2 regions of the Vibrio sp. 1402 genome follow, and region 2 is predicted to be linked to the other one. Evidence: predicted binding sites of a transcription regulator. Region 2 holds the regulator's gene; the other holds the start of a gene.
What was found. Region 2 encodes CRP, which controls carbon source genes, mostly activating them, when cyclic AMP is high. Its sites were predicted from a motif close to TGTGANNNNNNTCACA; they were not measured.
Positions count from the first base shown of each region.

Region 1: a site for CRP is predicted at 2,743-2,758, ahead of cytR (DNA-binding transcriptional regulator CytR). Genes of this name have one in related genera too.

Region 1 covers NZ_JAWOWE010000003.1:218,021-222,239, forward strand. The annotation lists gene hslV (ATP-dependent protease subunit HslV) at 20-571, opposite strand; gene ftsN (cell division protein FtsN) at 687-1,235, opposite strand; gene cytR (DNA-binding transcriptional regulator CytR) at 1,461-2,489, opposite strand; gene priA (primosomal protein N') at 2,793-4,219, opposite strand, start outside.
Region 2 covers NZ_JAWOWE010000020.1:29,182-33,400, forward strand. The annotation lists gene astD (succinylglutamate-semialdehyde dehydrogenase) at 1-763, shown strand, start outside; gene R7044_RS22365 (DUF1338 domain-containing protein) at 1,012-1,803, shown strand; gene crp (cAMP-activated global transcriptional regulator CRP) at 1,940-2,572, opposite strand; gene R7044_RS22375 (phosphoribulokinase) at 2,813-3,682, opposite strand; gene R7044_RS22380 (YheU family protein) at 3,808-4,020, opposite strand; gene R7044_RS22385 (hydrolase) at 4,054-4,219, opposite strand, start outside.

The sequences.
Region 1 (4,219 bases), on a different contig from region 2:
TTTCCTTACTTCGTTACGATTACGCGGTTGGTTTTTCAGGCTCTATTGTTGAGTCTAGCTCTTCTACCGTGTGGTGATGGTTAGTGAAGACACAAATATCACCCGCGATATTGAGAGCTTTTTCCGCGATCTCACGAGCATCTAGATCTGTGTTTTCTAGTAGGGCGGTTGCGGCAGCTTGTGCGTAAGCACCACCAGAGCCAATCGCAATCAGGTCGTGTTCTGGCTGTACGACATCACCATTACCGGTAATGATTAACGATGCGGTTTCGTCGGCAACGGCAAGTAATGCTTCGAGCTTGCGCAAAGCACGATCGCTACGCCAGTCTTTAGCTAGCTCAACTGCCGCTTTGGTTAGGTGACCTTGGTGCATTTGCAGTTTGCTTTCGAAGCGCTCAAAAAGGGTGAAGGCATCCGCAGTACCGCCGGCAAAGCCCGCTAGTACTTGGTTGTTGTATAGGCGGCGAACTTTGCGCGCATTACCTTTCATTACGGTATTGCCTAGAGATACTTGGCCATCACCCGCGATGACGACTTTATTATTTCGACGTACAGATACAATGGTAGTCACAGTCGACCTCTTGATTATTTCTCTTTGGATTTAATTCAGTATATGGGGGAGGAGAAATGGGGATTCAAGGGGGCAAAAAGAAAGGCCCTAGGATCTTAGCTCCTAGGGCCTGAGTTTAAAGATTTTCTTTCCAAATCGCGCACGGCTCGATTTTCGCGCGTTGCAGTTTATGACGGTCACGTTCTGCATCACGTTTGAACTTATACGGACCTAGCACCACACGATACCATGAACTGCCTTCTTTCTTACGAATCTTGCTCGACATCCCTTGGAACGCGATTGCAAGCTTGCGCTCTTCCGCTTGTGCCTGAGTTTTGTACGCGCCACACTGCATGATGTAAGGAATTTTAGAAACTTCAATTTCTTTAGCCACAACTTCAACTTCACGTTTCGGTAGTGACTCAACATATTCCCATTTTTCTTCTGGTGGTGGCGGCAAGTCTTTTTTCGGCTTTGGTTTGCTGACAGTGGTTGTTGGCTGCTTCACGACTGGTTGTTTAGGTTCTGGGTCGCTACTCAAAAGGTAAAGACCATAGCCAAAACCGCCCACGAGCAAGATAGCGAGCAGGCCACTGCGCCAAGGTTTTTTTCTTCTCGGCGGCTGTTTTTTTGTCGACTTTTTTGGGGCGCCTCGCCCCCGTCTTACATAATCTCTATTTGCCACGGTTATTTCTGGTCATCAAGGATTCTTGCAAATATGTTAATCCAGAACGAGTTGAGAAAACACCCTATTGATAGAATCTTGATAGCTAAAGCGCGACAACGCCCGAGTGTAGGAGTGTGTTTCCGTTCTCACTTACATTTATTCAGGGATACACAAAAAGCAGGAGGGGTAAATAAAAAAGCGGCGCCTTAGCACCGCTTTGGGGATGAATACCTAATCTTTAGGTTAAGGGCGCTGTGGTGGCGCTGCACTTCCACGAATGACGAGATTAGTTTCAAGCAGACGCGAGCCTGAATGCACGTCGTGGCCTTTTAACATCTCGAGCATCATTAGCATCGCTTGTCGACCAATCTCATAGCGAGGTTGAGAGATGGTGGTCAACGGTGGATCGCAGTACTGAGCGAAGTTAATGTCATCAAAGCCCACAACAGAGAGATCTTGCGGTACTCGTAAGCCAAGCTTTTTCGCTTCTTGAATTGCGCCGATGGCCATTGTGTCACAGTGACAGAAAATAGCCGTTGGTGGTTCTGGCAATTCGAGCAGTTTACGAACGGCTTTTGCTCCGCCATCAAAAGAGAACTCAGTAATGACACTATATTGTGGATCTTTATTGATGCCGGCACGGCGCAGGGCTTGTTGGTAGCCTTGCTGGCGGAACTGACACAATATTGCTGTATCTGGTCCAGAGATTTGAGCAATGCGTTTATGACCTAATTGGGTCAGGTAATTCACCGCTTCAAATGCAGAGGTCAGGTTATCAATATGTACTGTCGGAAGCTCGAGTTCAGGCGCAAATTCACACGCCATTACCATCGGAGGTAAGTTCTTTTGCTCTGGCTTACTGACATCGAATGGTAGATCTGTACCAAGCAGTAGCATTCCATCTGCCTGCTTAGTAAATACGAGGTTAACGAAAGAGCTTTCGCGTTTCTTCTGTTGTCCGCTATCGCCCAGCAGGACTAGATAGCCATGTTCCATGGCTGCATCTTCAATACCGCGAATAATTTCAGAAAAATAAGGATCACAGATGTCGGGAACGATAGTAACAATGGTTTTTGATTCGTTTCTACGTAAGTTACGCGCTAATGAGTTTGGAGAATAACCCGCTTCAAGTACGGCATCTTCTACTCTCTTTCTTGTAGAAGAAGAGACTTTCTCTGGATTCATTAAGGCTCGAGATACCGTAGCCGTAGACACTCCCGCAAGCTGGGCAACATCCTTCATTGTCGCCATAGTTTTTAACCTCTCATTTATTTTTTGCCAAGATGACGTTATTCCGGTTTGAAATCAGAGTAATCAAACCGAGTTAGAGCTGTATTTGCTCTTCGCTCAGTTCGTGTTAACGAGTGGGAAAATGGATTCTTCACCGCGATATCAATTTGTGGGAATAGTCATTGTTTTAATCTAAGCCTGTGCAAACAAGTCACTTTAGACTGTTCTAATTTGGATAGTCTATTCATTTCTAAAGTGAAAGTTACGGTCTGTTTAACAAAAATTGTAATCTTGGTGTGATTTTGGTCACATTAAATGGTAATTCATTACATAGTTAAACGTTTGCTAGCTGAGATCTTGTGGTTCTATGTCTAAATTCCAGCGTACTTTCTTAGCATTTGGCAACAACTCAATAGCAGGTTTGGCACTGGTTAATAACTTTTGCATCAATGAACGATGCTGAGTTTGCAGTAATAGTTGCCAACGGTATTTACCAGCCCGCTTGGCCAAAGGTGAAGGAGTAGGGCCTAACACCATGCAGGAATCATCGAACAGAGGGTGTGACTCTAACGTAAAGCGAACCTGACGCAGGAAGTCTTCAACTACCTCACTTTGGTTCGCCTCTGCTTTAAACAGAGTCAAGAAACTATAAGGCGGAAGCTGAGCCAATTTGCGTTCTTCCAGAGCAGTCATAGCAAAGTGGCGATAGTCTTTTTGAAGCAGGGCCTGCAGCAAGCTGTGCTCAGGATGGTGGGTTTGTAGGATAACCTCGCCAGGTTTACTTGCGCGGCCGGCACGACCTGCGACCTGAATAAACAACTGCGCTAGTCGCTCGGAAGCGCGGAAGTCACTACTATAGAGAGAGCCATCAACATCCAAAAGAGCAACGAGCGTTACATTTGGAAAATGGTGCCCCTTAGCCAGCATTTGGGTGCCAATCAGAATTTGATGTTCACCTTTACGAATCGATTCAAGGGCATCTTCCAAACTACCTTTGCGACGTGTGCTGTCTCTGTCGATGCGAATGGCGTTGTATTCTGGAAATAACTGAGCCAATTGTTGTTCGAGTTGTTCCGTTCCTACGCCGACGGTAACCAATTGAGTTGAACCACACCCCTGACACTGATGAATCACCGGTTGTTGTGAGCCGCAGTGATGGCAGCGTATTTCGTTGCTGTAATAGTGGAACGTATAGTACGCATCACAGCGTTTACATTCTGCAATCCAACCGCATTCATGGCACATCAAAGCGGGCGAAAAGCCTCGACGGTTAAGAAACAACATTACTTGATTGCCCGCTTTTAAATGCTTGCGCATTTCGGCAATCAGTTGGGCAGATAAGCCACTTTCTAAATACTGACCTTTTACATCTAACACTTTATTGGTGGTTGGTACGGCAGAGCCAGCTCGTTGGGTTAGTGTTAAATGGTGATACTTGCCTGACAAGGCATTGTGTAATGTCTCCAGTGCAGGTGTGGCTGAGCCCAGAACAATCGGAACTTGTTCTTTATGAGCGCGCATTACAGCAACATCGCGAGCATGATAACGCAAGCTATCTTGCTGTTTGTAAGAGGTGTCATGTTCCTCGTCCACAATGATAATCCCGAGATCAGCAAAAGGCGCGAGTAGGGCAGAGCGTGTGCCGATAATGATTCCGGCCGCTTTGTCGCGTGCAGAAAGCCACGCATTCAGACGCTCCGTCTCGTTTAACCCGGAGTGGATGACGTCAACTGGCACATTAAAACGGCGTTTAAAGCGGTTGATGGTTTGTG
Region 2 (4,219 bases):
TGCGGGTCAACCGGGCAAGATGCTCGCACTAGAAATGGGTGGTAATAACCCGATGGTGATCTCTGATAAATATGGTGATTTGGATGCCACGGTTTATACCATCATCCAGTCAGCGTTTATCAGTGCTGGGCAGCGTTGTACGTGTGCTCGTCGTTTGTATGTGCCATTGGGTGAAAAAGGCGATGCGCTTATCACCAAGCTCGTTGAAGCGACACGCAATATTCGCGTAGACCAACCATTTGCAGAACCTGCGCCATTTATGGGACCGCAAATTTCGGTCGCGGCAGCCAAGTTTATTCTTGATGCACAAGCTAACCTACAGTCTCTTGGCGGTGAAAGCTTAATTGAAGCGAAAGCAGGAGAGGCGGCATTTGTTTCTCCTGGCATCATTGATGTAACGAACATTGCTGAGTTACCAGATGAAGAATACTTCGGCCCACTTCTGCAAGTGGTGCGTTACGAAGGGTTAGACAAAGCCGTGGCGCTAGCAAACGATACGCGCTTTGGCTTATCTGCTGGTTTGGTCTCAACCGACGACCAAGAATGGGAATACTTCGTTGACCACATTCGTGCAGGTATCGTGAACCGTAACCGCCAGCTCACTGGTGCAAGCGGTGATGCGCCATTTGGTGGTCCGGGGGCGTCGGGTAACTTGCGCCCAAGCGCTTACTACGCAGCAGATTACTGTGCGTACCCAATGGCATCAATGGAAGGTCAAGAGACTGTCTTGCCTGCAACATTGAGTCCAGGTGTAGCGCTATAAGTTTTAATAATAGAGTCGCAACTATGCATTGCGGCTCACCTTGCCGGCGCATCATTTAGGTATGGGTTGTAGTGATCGTTGGCAGAACACGAAAAGTGAGCAAAGACTCGGAAAAGCGTGTTGACTGACTGGCATTTACCGTCACAGGTTGATGGTTGCTCGTTCATTATTCTGGACAACTTTTGTTGTGAACGAGCAGCCAACTTCCGCTTACCTTTAAACTCTACATCTCGTAACAAGGAGTCGTTATGACGCCCGATGTGTTATTTGAATCGCTATGGCAAGATTACATTCAACGTCTTTGCCCTTCGGCTGCTAAAGTGCATCAGCTGCTTCAAGAAGATGAGCCTCTGATTAATGATCATATAGCTTTACGTACCTTCAATATCGCGCCTCTTGGTATTGAAACTCTAGCTAAGCCATTTGTAGCTATTGGTTACAAGGCGTGTGGTGATTACATTTTCGAAAGCAAAAAGCTGGTTGCTAAGCACTATGAGCACCCAGATCCGAAGCAACCTAAAGTATTTATTAGTGAGCTAAAAGTTGAAGAGTGCTCGCCTGAGCTACAAGAGATTGTGAAAAATTTGGTGGCACAAATCGATGCTGACAAGCTGAAAGATAGCGCATTCTTACATGGTGGGCGCTTGTGGGATTTAAGCTTTGCTGATTACCAAACGTTGGCTAAAGAAAGTGAGTACGCATCTTGGCTTGCGGCGCATGGTTACGGAGCAAACCACTTCACGGTGAGCGTTAACCAGCTCAATGAATATGAAGAAGTGAAGCAGGTAAACGATCATCTGCGTACCGCTGGGTTTACCATTAATGAAAATGGTGGTGAAGTGAAGGGCACTCCTGAGGTGTTGCTAGAGCAGTCATCGACCATGGCAGATAAAGTAGCGGTTCGTTTTAGCGAAGGCACTGAAATTATCCCTGGCGGGTTTTATGAATTTGCTAAGCGCTATCCGATGGAAAATGGTGATTTGTACCCAGGTTTCGTGGCCGCTTCAGCTGACAAAATCTTTGAAAGTACGAATGGCTAAGTTTTAGGGTTAACCTGTTAAGCTTACTCATTAGTGTTCGCTGCACCCTATCTCATTTGGTCATGAGTAAATAAAAAGCCACCAATGTTGCCATTGGTGGCTTTTATAATTTTGTTCGTGTCACTCTAGTTCGAGATTAACGAGTACCGTAAACCACGATGGTTTTACCGTGAGCAGAGATTAGGTTCTGCTCTTCTAGCATCTTCAAGATACGACCTACTGTCTCACGAGAACAGCCAACAATTTGACCGATTTCTTGACGAGTGATCTTGATTTGCATGCCGTCTGGGTGAGTCATTGCGTCTGGTTGTTTTGCAAGGTTCAGAAGCGTCTGAGCGATACGACCAGTTACGTCTAGGAACGCCAGGTCACCCACTTTTTGGCTAGTTACTTGAAGACGACGAGCCATCTGCGCAGAAAGACGCATTAGGATGTCTGGGTTTACTTGGATAAGCTGACGGAACTTCTTGAAAGAAATTTCAGCAACTTCACAAGGAGATTTAGCACGAACCCAAGCTGTGCGCTCTTGGTCTTCCTCGAATAGACCAAGTTCACCAATAAAGTCTCCTTGGTTTAGGTAAGAAAGGATCATCTCCTTACCTTCTTCGTCTTTGATAAGAACCGCAACAGAACCTTTAACGATGTAGTACAAAGTTTCTGCCTTTTCGCCCGCGTGAATTAGCGTGCTCTTTGAAGGGTACTTATGAATATGACAGTGTGAAAGAAACCACTCTAATGTTGGGTCGGTTTGAGGTTTACCTAGAACCATAATATCTCACTTCCTCTGCAGGGTACGCTTGCGCTATCCATATTTTAGCTAAGCCTGAATTAGGCCTACTAGAATAAGAGCACTTTTTATATGCTGCAAGCTCTCTTGTGTTTCGGTAAGAAATAGTATCCTTTTTCGAAAACGATTTCTTGATTTTAATCGTGCCATGATTGAGATTTTGTAAGCAAAACTGTGCACATGATCACGGTATGAAAAGTAAACATCTTCGCAGGCAGGTTTTTAGCCAATTTTCCCTGTTTCGATGAGCTGTTGTAGGATAGGCCGAACTATGAGCTCCATTGCAAAGCTCATCTTACCGCCGGGTACGACAATCGTGTTGTGGCGTGACATGAATGAGCCATCAATCATGGCCAGCAGATATGGGAAGTCGACATTCTTGATACCGCGTAGGCGAATCACCACAAAACTCTCATCCAAACTAGGGATGCCTTTTGCATTAAGTGGGTTGGAAGTATCAACGGTCGGTACGCGCTGGAAGTTGATGTGAGTACGAGAAAACTGCGGAGTGATATAGTTGAGGTAATCGTCCATGGATCGCACGATTGAGTCCATTACCGCTTCACGCGAATGGCCGCGATCGCGAGTGTCACGTACGAATTTTTGTATCCACTCTAAGTTCACAATCGGCACCATGCCGATTAAGAAATCCACATGTTGAGCAACATTAACATCGCCATCGACCACGCCACCATGTAACCCTTCATAAAACAGCACGTCGCTGTTTTCGGGTAAGTCTTGCCACGGTGTAAACGTGCCTGGCATTTGATTGTAGGGAACCGCTTCGTCAAACGTGTGCAGATAACGGCGCACGCTGCCAGTGCCGTCATGCCCGAACTTACGGAAAAACTCTTCTAATCCCGGGAAGTCATTAGCTTGTGGGCCAAAGTAGCTAATGTGTCGACCTTGCTCGCGGGCTTTGCGAATTTCGATGTCCATTTCTGGGCGAGTAAAGCGATGGAAGCTATCGCCTTCAACCCATGCGGGTTTAACGTTCATCATATTGAACATTTTACGGAAGGCTTCAGATGTAGTGGTCGTGCCGGCACCGGACGAACCAGTAACCGCAATAATTGGGTGTTTAGCTGACATGACAAACCTTGTCGAAAATTACTTACCTGTAATGTGCAGTAGAGTTACTACTGCACGGTCGATATCCCACTATAGCACGTAACAATACCTTGTCATCGAGTGGGATACGGTAAAATGTGAAGGGTCTAAAATTTTGTTTTATGTTGAATATCGACGGTTTCGTGTAGCTCAGAGAACACGATAACCGCTTCACCTTTTTCCAATTGAGCTTTAACTTGATCAATTTTGTCTTGCAAAGAAACCTCGACGGTTCCGTAATCCGTTCCTTCGCGTAAGACGAATTCACGAATTAAGTTTTCCAATGTTTCCGGCGCAATGTCTTGCCATGGAATGATCATAAATACCTCTAACTTTTATGATGAGCGGCTAGTTTACTGCGTTCGTTGCTTGGATACAGCAGAAAGGTAATCTGCGGCGATACTTTCGTAATACGCGGGCAGCGCTTCCTCCAACCAAAACTTAGGTTTTAACGCCGTTCCTGTTAGGAAGCCAACATGGCCACCGTGTTCAAAGAGACGGTAATCAATGTTATCTGGC